2 regions of the Cellulosimicrobium sp. SL-1 genome follow, and region 1 is predicted to be linked to the other one. Evidence: riboswitches for the same ligand, from Rfam matches in the RefSeq annotation. Region 1 holds a riboswitch; the other holds the start of a gene.
What was found. A riboswitch is a leader RNA that binds a small molecule or an ion and turns the genes downstream of it on or off. The one in region 1 is predicted to bind cyclic di-AMP.

Region 1 (6,929 bases):
TTCACGACGGCGTCGAGCACCGCCATGCGCCGCAGCGCCGGCGAGTCCTCGTGCACGACGCTCACCGGGCGGTCGTCCTCGTCGACGCCCTCCAGCACCGTCCGCACGCCGTCACGCGGCACCTCGTCGGTGGGCACGACGTCGACCGGCGACTGCGCCGCGTCGACGTCCTGCCAGAGCTGCACCATGCCCGGGCCGAGCGGCCCGTCGCGCAGCCACGTGCGCGGCACGACTCCCCCGCCGAACACCTCCGAGACGAGGTACGCGGCGACCTCGCGGCCCGCGAGCGTGCCGTCCGGGAAGTCCCACAGCGGCTTCTCGCCCGCGACCGGCTTGTACACGACCGAGACGTCGCCCAGCCGCGCGAGGAACGTCGCGTTCGACGCAACGCGGATCCGCCCGACGACATCGAGCGGCGCCTCGGTCAGGGCGGCGTCGAGCGGGGTGTCGGCGGGGTCGAGACCGGATGGCGGGATCGCAGGGCCGAGGCCGGGCGGCGGGCCGGCGGGGTCGACGTCGGACGGCGCGGCGGCGTCGTCGCGCGGGGTCGTCACGCCTCGCCGGGCAGCGCGCACTCGTGCCCGTCGGGGTCGACCGGCCGGCCGCACAGCGGGCACGGGGGGCGGCCCGCGCTCACGACGGCGCGCGTGCGCTGCGCGAACGCGCGGGCCGTCCCCACGGGCATCTTGACGAGGAGCGACTCGGCGGGCTCCGGCTCGTCCGCCTCGGGATCGAGGTCGTCGTCGTCCACGAGCGGGAACGCCTCGACGATGACCTGTGCCGTGCGCGGGTCCCAGGTCAGGCGCATCGCGCCCGTGCGGAACTCCTCCTCGACCGGGAGGTCCAGGGGGTCGTCGTCGACGAGCTCGGCCGGGACGTCGGCGGGGACGCTGTACCGGTTGTCGGGCTCCTCCATGAGCTCGTCCAGCAGGCGCTGGATCGTGTCCGCCAGGACCGCGGACTGCTCCTTCTCGAGCGCCACGCTCGTCGTCCGCGTGCCTTCGCGCGCCTGCAGGTAGAACGTGCGGGAGCCGGGCGACCCGACGGTCCCCACGACGACGCGGTCCGGCCAGTCGTACTCGTGGACGAGAGTGGGCATGACCTCACTCTACGAGCGCACGGCCCGTCCGCACGGGACGGCCACGGGTCGGACGTCGGCCCGGCTACCGCGCGGCGTCGGCCTGGCCCGGCCCGGCGCCCCCGCCCACCGGCGCGTCACCGGCAGGCGCGGCGCTGCGCAGCCAGGAAAGGTCGCCCGCGTCGGTGTTCACCGCCACGACCTCCGGGCGGTGCGGCCCGTACCGGACGACGGAGATCGACGCCGGGCCGACGACGATGCGCTGGAAGAGGTCCAGGTGCACCCCCAGCGCGTCGGCGAGCACGGACTTGATGACGTCGCCGTGCGAGACCGCCGCCCACACCGCGTCCGCACCGTGGCGGGCGGCGACCTCCGCGTCGTGCCGCCGGACCGCCTCGACGCCCCGGGCCTGCATCGCGGCCAGCGACTCGCCGCCCGGGAAGACGGCCGCCGACGGCTGCGCCTGCACGACCGACCACAGCGGCTCCTGGGCGAGGTCCTTCAGCGCACGCCCCTGCCACTGCCCGTAGTCGCACTCGGTGATCCCGTGCTCGGTCACGGAGTCCGGCGCACCCGCCTGGTGGTCGAGCAGGGCTCGCGCAGTCTGCCGGCACCGCTCCAGCGGGCTGGTGACGACCCGCGCGAGCGGCACGCCCGCGACGCGCTCGGCCGCCCGGGCCGCCTGGTCGCGCCCGACGGCGTCCAGCGCGACGCCGTCGGCCCGCCCGGCGAGGATGCCGCTCGCGTTCGCGGTGGTGCGGCCATGACGGACGAGCAGGACGGTCGGCATGCCCCGAGCGTAGGTGACGGACCCTCACCCTGTGGTGGCGACGTCCGGGGGCGGTGGTACCTCGGCCTGGGCCGAGATCACTCGCGGGGCCAGCTTGTCGGGCAGGGGCGCCAGGCCCGGCCCGCCCGCGCGGATCCACGAGTGCAGGGCGGCGGTGAGCTCGTCGCCCGCCAGCTGCTCGAACCAGGCGGGGCCGGCGGCACGCGCGGCGGGCACCGGCCGCACTACGACGACGTCCCCGCGCTCGCACGCGTCGAGGCAGTCCACGACCGTCAGGCGCGCGTCCCCGCTCTCGGCGATCCGGCGCAGACGCTCGAGCTGCCCGCCCGGACGGGTGTCGGTGGCGGCCAGCGTCTCCCCCGCGCACAGCCCGCACGCCGTGATGCCAGGCACCGTGCGCGCGGGGCGGGGACGACGTCCCCGCTCGTCGGTGGGGGTCGTCGCCGTCACGCGTCGATGCCCTGGTGCCGCACCTGGTGGCGGGCCTGGTGGCGGACCGCCGTCGGCCCGTGCTCGCCGCGATGTCCCCGGGACGCCATGCCTGTCCTTCTTCCTGTCGTGCCGACGGGACCGGCGCCCGCAAGCGATACCCCGCAAGGGTATATCGGTCGAGGGAGGGCCCCACCCTCCGGGTGGGGCCCTCCTGCGGTCAGCCCACCCGGATGAAGGTGGGGTTGGACTGCCAGATCTCCCCGTACCGGACGGTCTTGCCCGGCGACGGAGCCTCGATCTGCTGGTTGTCCCCGACGTAGATGCCGATGTGCCCCGGGCTCCAGATCAGGTCACCAGGTTGTGCCTGGTCTCGGGAGATCACCGTCCCCGCGTACCGCTGCTGGGACGAGGTCCGGGGCAGGTCGATGCCGACCTGGGCGTAGACGTAGGACGTGAAGCCGGAGCAGTCGAACCCGTCCGGGGTCGTCCCGCCCCAGAGGTACGGCACGCCGAGGTAGCGCGCCGCGATGCTGACCACGGCCGAGCCCGCCGCCGACGACGGCACCGCGACGGGAGCCGAGGCTTCCTCCGTGGCGCCCTGCTCCGCCGAGGTGCTCGTCCGTTCCTCGCTCCGGGACGGACGCTCCTGACGCTCCGGCTCCGGCTCGGGTTCCGGCTCCGGTTCCGGGGCGGGGGTGACGGTCACCGGTGCCTGCTCGATCGCGAACGACGCGTCGGCGGAGACGGTCACCGCCGGTGCGGCGCTGAGCGCCTGGCGGGCCTGCTCGGTCAGCGCGCTGAGATCGACCCCGGACACGGCCTGGGGCTCCGTGCTCGGCGCGGCGCTGGCAGGCGCCGCGAACCCCGAGACCAGCAGCCCCGACCCGGCGGCCAGGAGGACACCCTTGCGGGCGGCGTTCGCCGTCCCCTCCTGCGCCGTGCGGGCTATCGAGGTCAGCGGCGTGATCGGTCGGTGGGACGCACGGTGGCGTCCCGGGTTTCTTGCGTTCATGGTGGTCTCCTTCGTGCCTACGGGGTGAGCTGTCGGGTTCGGGTCGGAGAGTGACCCGGCCGGGCCAGTGGTTGCGGCCCGGCTTCACCCCGAGAGCACCGCGGTGCTCGCCTGAGTGGTTCCCCCGCCCCTGTCGTGGTGGTCGATGGTGTGCTCCCGGAGCTGACAGGGCTCGGCACCCTCCGGGATCCCTCGCGGACCGTTCCGCGAGGAGCATGAGGCTGCGGGCGACGTCTCACCCGCGGTCGGCGCCGAGCGCCGCGTCCCAGCTCGCACCGAGGTCGCGGCTGGTGAACAGGCCGGTCTCCGTGGCGACGAGGATCCACGGCTGGTTGCCGGGGCTGTCGTCGGGCACGTAGGTCATGGCCTGCACGCCCTCGGGCGCGGTGCCGTGGTTGTCCCAGCTCTCGGTGCCGGGAGTGCCGGTCCAGACGACGCCCCGGGCGTCGATCCCGATCAGCGCTCCGCCCCGCTCGTCGTCGACGAGCACGAGGGCGGGCGCCCCCCGGTCGGGAGCGAAGCTCCGGCCGCCGTCGCGGCTGAGCTGCAGGCCGGTGGGCGTGGTCGCGACGACCGTGTCCGGGTCCGCGTCCAGGAGGTGCAGGTCCCGGGCCTCCACGGTCGCGCCCCGCGACCACGTCTCGCCCGAGTCGTCGCTGACGAGCACGGTCGAGGTCCCCGAGTCCAGCCCGACGACGCGGACGGTGCCGTCGCCGGTGCTCGCGGTGCTCAGGGCGTGGAAGTCGACCTCCCCGGTGAGGGAGACGGGATCCCACGTCGCAGCGCCGTCGGTGCTGCGGATCAATCCGAGGTTGGGCTTCTCGAGCTCCGGCTGCTCCCCGGGCGCAGGGTGGCCCGAGGCGTACACGATGCCGTCGACGGCGAGGGTCATGCCCATCGTGTCCTGGCGGCCCGTGCCGACCCGCTCGACCGGCCCGGGGTCGTCCTCGAACGGGTCGCCGAGGGTCCAGACCCCGGTGTGGGTGGCGATGAGGAGGGAGTGGTCGTCGCGCACGACCTGGACGTCGTGCACGTGCCCGAAGTCGGGCAGGTCCTGGGACGCGAGCGTCGTCGCGTCGGGTGTCGGTGGTGGAGTCGGGGTGCAGGCGGCCAGCAGCAGCACGGATCCCGCTGCGGCCCACCCGGTCACCCGCCTCGTGAGGGCAGGGTTGAGCACGGTGTGGGGTCCTTCGGCCTGGGCCCGCGGGGCGCGCGCACGTCAGACGCGTGCGACAGCGCGCACGCCCCGCGGGGCGAGATCAGCTCGAGGCGAGCAGGTCTTCCATGGTGGAGATCTCGGCCTGCTGGGTCTCGACGATCTCCTGCGCCATTGCGACCGCGTCCGCGTTCTCGCCCTCGTCGACCTGGGTCTGCGCCATCTCGACGGCACCCTCGTGGTGGACGATCATCTGCTCGAGGAACAGCTGCCCCGCCTCCGCGCCCTGCGCGGCGTCCAGGGCCTGCATGTCCTCCTCGCTCATCATCCCGTCCATGGACCCGTGGCCCATCGCCTCGTGGTCCATGGCGCCGGACTCCTCCATCGGGGAGCCCCACTCCTCGAGCCACGTGGTCAGCTGCTCGATCTCCGGACCCTGGGCGTCCTTGATCTGGTTCGCCAGGTCCGTGACCTCAGGGTCGACGCCGTCCTTGGCCAGGATGACGTCGGACATCTCGATCGCCTGCTCGTGGTGCGGGATCATCATCTGGGCGAACATCACGTCCTGGTCGTTGAACGTGCCGCCCTCCGCCGTGCCGTCCTGCTCCTCGGCCCCGGTCGTGGCGGACGACGGCGCCGTCCCGCTCCCGGGCTCGTCGTCGGTCGAGCACGCCGCCAGGCTCGCGACGGTCACCAGCGCGATCGCCGGCACCAGCACACTCTTGAACTTCATGGGAAGGACCTCTCGTCTCGGTACTCAGGAACCACACGCGCCCCGGTGCGGGGCGTATCGGTCGACGCAGGGCGCGTCGACGGCGTGCGGCTCCTACGTCCGAGAGATGCCGAGGAGGTGCAGCGACGGCGCGAGGCCGACGAAGGGCTGAGCGCGCCCCGGTTCGACGAGGCGGGACCAGACGGGGGTGAGGCGTGCCAGGAGGCCGCGCCCGGGGCGCACGAGAGCGAGCAGCACGACCAGCACCATGAGGCACATGGCCGACGCCATCTCGTGCCCGCCGCAGTCGAGGCAGCCGCCCTGCTCGTGGTGCCCGGGGCCGTCGTCGGCCACCGGTGCACCCGCAGGGTGGCCCGTCTCCGCGATGACCGCCGCAGGCCCGACGTGGGCCGTCGACGACCCGCTCATCGCGTGCATCGTCACGACGCCCAGGAGCAGCGCAGCGATCAGCAGGGCACCCGAAAGCCCTCGCCGGCGCCCGGCGAGCAGCGAACGGAGTGCGGCCATGAGGTGCATGTCGCCGCCACCCTAGCAAGCGGCCATCGGGTCCGGTCCACAGCGCAGTCAGAAGAGAGACCGGCGCTCGCAGGACCCTCTTCGTGTGTCGATTGCCCTGCGCGCTCCTGGGTCGCAGGCCGAACTACGCGGATCCAGTGGGTATCGCCGCCAGCCTGAAGCGCTCATAGGCGCTCAGGTGGATGGCATGCAGCCCTCCCACCGCGGCGAGAGGGATGAAGTAGTAGTTGAGCGCACCGTCGATCACGAAGAAGTCGTCGATCTCATCGACGTCGTACACCGTCCGGCCCTGCCGCGACGTCGACAGGTAGACCTTCCACGACTCGCTCGTCCTCACGGTCGTCGTCTTGACCTGGACACGACGCAAACCGGTAGGCGCATCGACGACCAAGTCGTAGCGCGCGGGCTCGAGGGGCCACGAGATGCTCATACCGCACAGCAGGAACCATCCGGCCGCGAGCACTGACCCGGCACGGTCAAGATGGGCGACGTCCGGAGTCGGCGCACTCTCCGGTTCCCGCGCGGAGGACCGTCGCAGATGTTGGACGCCAAGACCGAGTCGGACCGCATGGCCCCTGACGGTCGCGATCGCTGACGTGCTGCCGAGCCCTAGCGCCTCGGTCACCTCCGACCACGTCGACGCCGAGGCGACCGCCGCACGCAGCTCGGACTCGGTCCAACGGCGTTGTCCGGTGAAGTGCCCGTAGTCGTATCCCCTCAGGTCGGCACGTGTCCGGACGGACCGGAGTGCGCCAGACGATGTGCCGACGAGGCCAAGTGTCCGGAGGACACCCCGCCACGACGTCGAGATCGCGACGGCTTCAGCCAGCTGATCGTCCGTGTAAGTCCGCGCTCGCGCCATGCCGCCAATCTACGATTACCCACCCGCCGACCGGTTCGCGACGCAGGTACTGCGGTGGGTCGAGAGGCGATGCAGCCCCTGGCCGAGCAGAGCCGAACTGGGTCAGCGGACCGAACGGACCCACGCCACGTCGTGACGCTCTCCCTCGAAAGCGGATCTTTAATCGCCCGCCCGGAGAAGTCGTCGACATCTGACCCCTGACTTAACCGCTCCTCTTCAGGACTGGGACACACCTGCCGCGGACTCGCCCGGGCGTAACGGCTTGCGAGATGGCCTGGAGCCGGTTCGCTCTACGGGGATCGAGCGGACCCTACGCCAGCCGCTCGAAGACCATCGTCGCCTGAATCCTG
Region 2 (6,929 bases), on a different contig from region 1:
CGGGTTCGCCGTCGCCACGGGGGTCATGGCGCTCATGCCCACGTACGCGAGCTTCGCCGTCGCGTGCATCCCCGTGGGGCTCGCGTCGCTCACCATGATGACCGCAGCCAACTCGACCATCCAGATGTCCGTGGACCCCGTCATGCGCGGGCGCGTCATGTCGCTCTACATGATCGTGTTCCTCGGTGCGACGCCCGTCGGCTCCCCGCTCGTCGGCTGGATCGCCGAGGCGTGGGGCCCGCGCTGGGCGATCGGCGTCGGGTCGATCACCGCCGCGCTCGTCGCGGTGGGCGCCGCCGTCTGGGCCGTGCGCAACTGGCACCTCGAGGTCCGGTACCGCGTCCTGCAGCGCCCGCACCTCGTGGTGCGCTACCTCGACGCCGGGACCCCGACCGACCGTTCCGCCCGCACCGAGGCGCGGCGCCGGATCGAGGCCGAGGACGCGCAGGAGGCCGCCCGGGCGGCCTGACGCCGCCACTCCCGCCCGGAGCCACGAGGCCGGTGCCACCCCGGTCTCCCGGGCGGCACCGGCCTCGTGCTGGGCGCGGCCGTCGGTCGCGCGCTCGTCAGCCGAGGTGGTCGACGACGTGGTCCACGCACGCGGTGAGGGCGCGGACGTCGTCGGGCTCGATCGCCGGGAACATGGCGACGCGCAGCTGGTTGCGGCCGAGCTTGCGGTACGGGAAGACGTCGAGCACGCCGTTCTCGCGCAGCGCGGCGACGACGGTCGTCGCGTCGATCGCGTCGTCCAGGTCGATCGTGCCGACGACCGTCGACCGCTCCGCCGGGTTCGCGACGAAGGGCGTCGCCCACTCGCGCGAGTCCGCCCACCCGTAGAGGTGCGCGGCCGACTCGGCGGACCGGGCGGCGGCCCACTCCAGGCCCCCGTTGCCCAGGAGCCACTCCACCTGCTCCGCGAGCATGACGAGCGTCGCGATCGCGGGCGTGTTGAGCGTCTGGTCCTGGCGCGAGTTCGCCGCGGCCGTGCGCAGCGACAGCGACTCCGGGACCCAGCGGGTGCCGCTGCTCTCGACCTCGTCCGCGCGCGCGAGCGCGTCGGGCGAGCACAGCGCGAGCCACAGGCCGCCGTCCGACCCGAAGACCTTCTGCGGCGCGAAGTAGTAGACGTCGGTCTCCGCGACGTCCACGGGGATCGCGCCCGCGCCGGACGTGGCGTCCACGAGCGTGAGCGCGCCGCGCTCGCGCGAGCCGGGGACGCGGCGCACGGGCGCCATCGCGCCGGTCGAGGTCTCGTTGTGCGGCCACGCGTGCACGTCGACGTCGTCGGCGGGCTCCGGGAGCGCGACGGTCCCGGCGGGGGCCGAGATCACCTGGGACGGCGCGAGGAACGGCGCTGCGGTCGTCGCGGCGGCGAACTTCGCGCCGAACTCGCCGAACGCCGCGTGCTGCGCCTTCGAGCGGACGAGGCACGCCGTCGCGACGTCCCAGAACGTCGTGGAGCCGCCGTTGCCCAGCACGACCTCGTAGCCGTCGGGCAGCGCGAACAGCGCGGCGAGGCCCTCGCGCGTGCGGCGCACGAGCGACCGGACGGGCGCCTGCCGGTGGGACGTCCCCAGCAGCGAGGTGCCGGCGTCGGACAGCGCCCGGACCTGCGCGGCGCGGACCTTGGACGGCCCGGACCCGAAGCGGCCGTCGGCCGGCAGGAGGTCCGAGGGGATCGTGATCGAGGTGTTCGCGAGATCGGGCACGGCGTCACCCTACGCGCGCGCGGCGCGCCCCGGGAGCCTCGTCCACAGGCCGTGCGTCACCGCACGGTCCGCGCCGGGGCCCGCGGGGAGGCGCGGGCCACCAGGCACCACGGGTGCCTCTGGACGACACCGCGGTCGGGTCACGGGCTCGCCATAGACTGACCCCCAGCGGCCCGCCGGTGCGGGCAGGCGCCCCGTGGAGCGACGACCGGGCGCCCCGAGCCGACGAGCGACTGGGAGCGTGACGTGACCGATCTGATCGATACCACCGAGATGTATCTGAAGACGATCTACGAGCTCGTGGAGGAGGGCATCGTCCCGCTGCGCGCGCGCATCGCGGAGCGCCTCGGCCACTCGGGGCCCACGGTGTCGCAGACGGTCGCGCGCATGGAGCGCGACGGGCTCGTCGTCGTCACGGGGGACCGCCACCTCGAGCTCACGCCCGCGGGCCACGAGAAGGCGACGCGCGTCATGCGCAAGCACCGGCTCGCCGAGCGGCTCCTCACGGACGTCATCAAGCTCGACTGGGAGTACGTGCACACCGAGGCGTGCCGCTGGGAGCACGTGATGAGCGAGCTCGTCGAGGAGCGGCTCCTCGGGTTGCTCGACCACCCGCACTTCGACCCGTACGGCAACCCCATCCCGGGCCTGCCGGAGCTCGGGGAGCAGCTCGAGGAGGTCGACTTCCTCGACGGCGTCGTGTCGCTCCCCGTCCACCTCGCCCAGCACGGTCTCGGCGGCGGCGAGGTGCGCGTCGTGCTCCAGCGGATCGCCGAGCCGGTCCAGGTCGACGTCGAGCTCCTCGCGCGGTTCGCCCAGGCCGGGGTGCTGCCGCGCCGGACGCTCGTCGTGCGCCCGGCGCCGGCCGGCGGGGTCACCGTGCAGGGAGAGGGGGCGCCGGTCGTCCTCGACCTGCCCGACGACGTCGCGCGCCACCTCTTCGTCGCCCGCGGATAGCCGCCCGTTCACCGGGGGAGACGCCGTGACCTGCGGCGATGCGCAGGGCCGCGTTCCGTCGTGATGGGAACGTGACTTTTGCCGAGGGGTCCTGTACGGTCGTCCTGCTCCGTCGGGATACCCATCTGGCGGAGACCTCGCGCGGAACGCCTAACCCTGTCACCGCGAGAGGCCCACGACGACCCGATGACAGGGACGGGGGACCCACTTCCGGGTGCTGGAGACAGCGCCCTTGGGGTGAAGCCCGACGGACTCCGGTCCGCCAGGCCGGGTGACTCTTCCACCCGAACCCGACAGCTGACCTCGCAGGCGTCCAGGAGAGGCAACAGTGACCGTGAGCACGACTCGCGCCCGCCACCGCGCGGCGCGGCGTCCCGTGACGCCACTCAGCACCATCGCCCAGGCCGCATCGGACCAGATGTCGAGCGTCGGTCGTCGTACCGCCGTCGTCGCCGCGTCCTCCGGCCTCATCGTCTCGATGATCGGCGCCGCCGCCCCCGCGACGGCCGCCCCGGTCGACAACGAGTCCGGCAAGCTCAACGCCGTCGACCTCAGCGCCCTCACCGCGCAGGCCCGCCAGGCCCTCGAGGCCGCCCCGGCCGTGACCGTCGCGGCCGACGCGGCGTTCACCATCGAGGAGGCCCCGGTCACCGTGACCCCGGCCCCCGAGCCGGAGCCGGAGCCGGAGCCGGAGCCCGTCCGCACCACGCAGACGAGCCGCACGCAGGAGCGCCAGTCCACGCAGTCGTCGTCCGACGAGTCGCAGGCCTCGGCCCAGCAGGAGGCGTCCGTCGGCGCCCCCGCGTCGGCGCACGGCTCGTCGATCGTCTCGATCGCGGCCCGCTACGTGGGCGTCCCGTACGTCTACGGCGGCACCACGCCCGACGGCTTCGACTGCTCGGGCTTCACCAGCTATGTCTACGCGCAGGTCGGCATCAACCTGCCGCGCACGTCGGGCGCCCAGGGTTCGGTCGGCACCAAGGTGTCGCGCGACCAGGCGCAGCCGGGCGACCTCATCTGGACGCCGGGCCACATCGCCATCTACGCGGGCGACAACATGATGATCGACGCCCCGCGTCCCGGGAAGTCGGTCCAGTTCCGCCAGATCTGGCAGTCGAACCCCACCTTCATCCGCGTGGCCTGATCGCTCACCCGATCAGGACCCCCGCGGTCACTGGCTGGACGAACCCCGTCCGCTCGCACTCTGCGCGAGCGGGCGGGGTTCGTGGCATTCTTGACGTGTTCGTGACTCGTGGCAGACGGACGGCCGGGCCTGGTCTCGGCTAGGTTGGTCGTCCGATGGCACCGGGCCGTCGAGAGGAGAGTCGCTCATGACCCGCACGGAATCCGTCCTCGTCGGTGTCGACGGCTCGGCGCCGAGCCTCCACGCCCTGGACTGGGCCGCGGCGTACGCGCTGCGCGTGGGGTGGCCCCTCCACATCGTGTGCACCTACTCGTTGCCGTCGTTCACGGCGGCGTCGCTCGACGGCGGCTACGCGGCCCTCGACGACTCGGCCATCCAGGAGGGCGCGCGCGCCGTCCTGGAAGAGGCTCGCGCCCGCGCCGAGGGCGCCGGCGTCCGCACGACGGCGACCGTCACGACCGGCGACGCCGCGGGGGTCCTCGTCGAGATGTCGCGCGAGCACGCGCTCGTCGTCGTCGGCACGCGGGGGCGCGGCGGCTTCACCGAGCGGTTGCTCGGCACCGTCTCCTCCGCGCTGCCCGCGCACGCGCACTGCCCGACGGTCGTCGTGCCGTATCGCGCGGGCGGGAAGGACGACGAGGGCGGCGCGCAGGAGCTGCCGCCGGTGCGGGACCTGCGCCGGATCGTCGTCGGGGTGGACGGGTCGCCGTCCGCCGAGATCGCGCTGCGGCACGCGATCCGTCAGGCCCGGGCCTGGGACGCCGAGCTCGTCGCGGTCGCCGGCGTCCCCGTCGGCGCCGGTGCGGGACTCCTCGCGTGGCTCCCCGCGTCGATCGACCACGAGCAGGTCCTGGCCGACGTCACCGAGGGGCTGAACGTCATCATCGACCGCCACGAGGCGGAGCACCCCGGGCTCACGATCAAGCGCATCGTGCTCGACGGCACGGGTGCGGAGCTCCTCACGGAGTTCTCCACGGCGTCCGACCTCATCGTCGTGGGCTCGCGCGGGCGGGGCGGGTTCCGCGGCCTGCTGCTGGGCTCCACGAGCCAGGCAGTGCTGCACCACTCCGCGTGCCCCGTCATGGTCGTGACCAAGAAGTGCGAGGACGACGAGCCGGCGGCCCAGGAGGGCTGAGCCGCCGGCACGCCTGGGCACCACGGCGCCAGGTGCCCAGGCGCGGGGTCAGCTCCGGTTGCGGTACAGCCGCATGGTGATCGGGGCGAGGATCGCGGTGAGGACGACGGACGCCACGAGGACCCACACGATCCCCTCCGTCGCGGGCTCGCCCGCCATGAGCCCGCGCACCGCGGTGACGAGGTGCGTGACCGGGTTGACGTCGACGAAGCGCTGCAGCACGACGGGCATCGTCGACGGGTCGACGAAGATGTTCGACGCGAACGTGAGCGGCATGAGCACGAGCATCGACGTGCCCATGACGGCGTTGGGGGAGCGCAGCACGAGCCCGAGGGCCGTGAACACCCAGCTGAGCGCGAACGCGAACACGAGCAGCAGCACGATCCCCAGGACCACGCCGACGACGCCGCCCGGCGGGCGGAAGCCCAGCACGAGGCCGAGCGCGAGGGTCACGACCGAGGCGATCGTGTAGCGCACGGTGTCGCCGAGCAGCGCGCCGACGATCGGCGCGGGCCGCCACACGGGCAGCGACCGGAACCGGTCGAACACGCCCTTGCTGATGTCCGTGTTCATCGTGTAGCCCGTGTAGATCGTCGTGAAGAGCACCGCCTGCACGAGGATGCCGGGCAGCAGGAACTGCAGGTAGCTCTGCACGTCGCCGGCCAGCGCTCCGCCGAACAGGTACGTGAACATCAGCGTGAAGATGATCGGCGAGACCGTGACGTCGAACAGCTGCTCGGGCACGTGCTTGATCTTCAGCAGCGCGCGCCACGTGTACGTCAGGGTCGCCGAGACGGGCGACGGCCGGTCCGGTCGCCGGTCGAGCGCGACCGCCGCGCGCAGCGCGTTCGCCTCCGGGGCGCGCAGCTCCGCGGCGGTGGTCGTGGGGTCCGCGGCCATCAGGCCACCTCCTCGATCGTCTCGTCGTCGTCCATGGGCTGACCGGTGAGCGCGAGGAACACCTCGTCGAGGCTCGGCTGGCCCAGCGTGAACTCGGGCACCACGATCCCCTCGTCGCCGAGGGCGGGCAGGATCCGCGCGACGTCCGCCGCGCCGTCGTCGGGCACTCGCGCGGTGAACGCGTACGGGTCGTTCGCGAGCGTGATGTCCGTGCCGAGCAGCGCACCCACGACCTCCGCGGCCCGGCCCCGCTGCGTCGCGTCGGCGAGGCGCAGGTGGACCGCGCCCTCACCCACCGACCGCTTGAGCTCGGTCGCGGTGCCCTCCGCGATGACCTTGCCGTGGTCGATCACGGCGATGCGGTCGGCGAGCTGGTCCGCCTCCTCGAGGTACTGGGTCGTGAGCAGCACGGTCGCGCCGTCGGCGACGAGCGCGCGCACGATGTCCCACACCTGGTTGCGGCTGCGCGGGTCGAGCCCGGTGGTCGGCTCGTCGAGGAAGATGACGCGCGGGCTCATGACGAGGCTCGCCGCGAGGTCGATGCGCCGCCGCATGCCGCCCGAGTACGTCTTCACCTGGCGGTCGCCCGCGTCCCCGAGCCCGAACGCGTCGAGCAGCTCGGCCGAGCGCCCGCGTGCGGTGCCACCGAGGAACCCGTACAGCCGCGCGAGCATGACGAGGTTCTCCGTGCCCGTGAGGTCCTCGTCCACGGACGCGTACTGCCCGGTGAGCCCGACGACCGACCGCACCTTGTCGGCGTCGTGCACGACGTCGTGGCCGAGGACCCGCGCCGTGCCCGCGTCGGGGCGCAGGAGCGTCGCGAGCATGCGGACGGCGGTCGTCTTGCCCGCGCCGTTCGGCCCGAGGACGCCGAACACGGTGCCCTCGGGGATGAGGAGGTCGATGCCGTCGACCGCCTTGGTCACCGACTTCCCGGTCGTGAAGTGCTTGACGAGGCCGCGCGCCTCGACGGCGAGGTCGCCGCGTGCAGGTTCGGTCATGTCCCCTCCTGGCCGTTGCCGACGGGCCGCCCGGAGCGTCCGGGCCACCCACGCACCCACCGACCGCCCGGGTCGGCAGAACT

Region 2: linked by a shared signal. The riboswitch ahead of GWJ10_RS13685 (C40 family peptidase) and the one ahead of GWJ10_RS11670 (C40 family peptidase) in region 1 are both predicted to bind cyclic di-AMP.

What each region holds. Positions count from the first base shown of each region.
Region 1 is NZ_JAACJC010000006.1:302,468-309,396, reverse strand. It holds gene GWJ10_RS11690 (SCO1664 family protein) at 1-428, opposite strand, end outside; gene GWJ10_RS11685 (DUF3090 domain-containing protein) at 551-1,099, opposite strand; gene GWJ10_RS11680 (histidine phosphatase family protein) at 1,164-1,868, opposite strand; gene GWJ10_RS11675 (hypothetical protein) at 1,893-2,318, opposite strand; gene GWJ10_RS11670 (C40 family peptidase) at 2,518-3,312, opposite strand; cyclic di-AMP (ydaO/yuaA leader) riboswitch at 3,312-3,500, opposite strand; gene GWJ10_RS11665 (F510_1955 family glycosylhydrolase) at 3,548-4,489, opposite strand; gene GWJ10_RS11660 (DUF305 domain-containing protein) at 4,572-5,201, opposite strand; gene GWJ10_RS11655 (DUF6153 family protein) at 5,295-5,708, opposite strand; gene GWJ10_RS11650 (group I intron-associated PD-(D/E)XK endonuclease) at 5,842-6,579, opposite strand; gene GWJ10_RS11645 (DUF4177 domain-containing protein) at 6,890-6,929, opposite strand, start outside.
Region 2 is NZ_JAACJC010000008.1:99,953-106,881, forward strand. It holds gene GWJ10_RS13670 (MFS transporter) at 1-469, shown strand, start outside; gene serC (phosphoserine transaminase) at 567-1,709, opposite strand; gene GWJ10_RS13680 (metal-dependent transcriptional regulator) at 1,956-2,666, shown strand; cyclic di-AMP (ydaO/yuaA leader) riboswitch at 2,804-2,993, shown strand; gene GWJ10_RS13685 (C40 family peptidase) at 2,995-3,810, shown strand; gene GWJ10_RS13690 (universal stress protein) at 3,998-4,945, shown strand; gene GWJ10_RS13695 (ABC transporter permease) at 4,994-5,845, opposite strand; gene GWJ10_RS13700 (ATP-binding cassette domain-containing protein) at 5,845-6,846, opposite strand.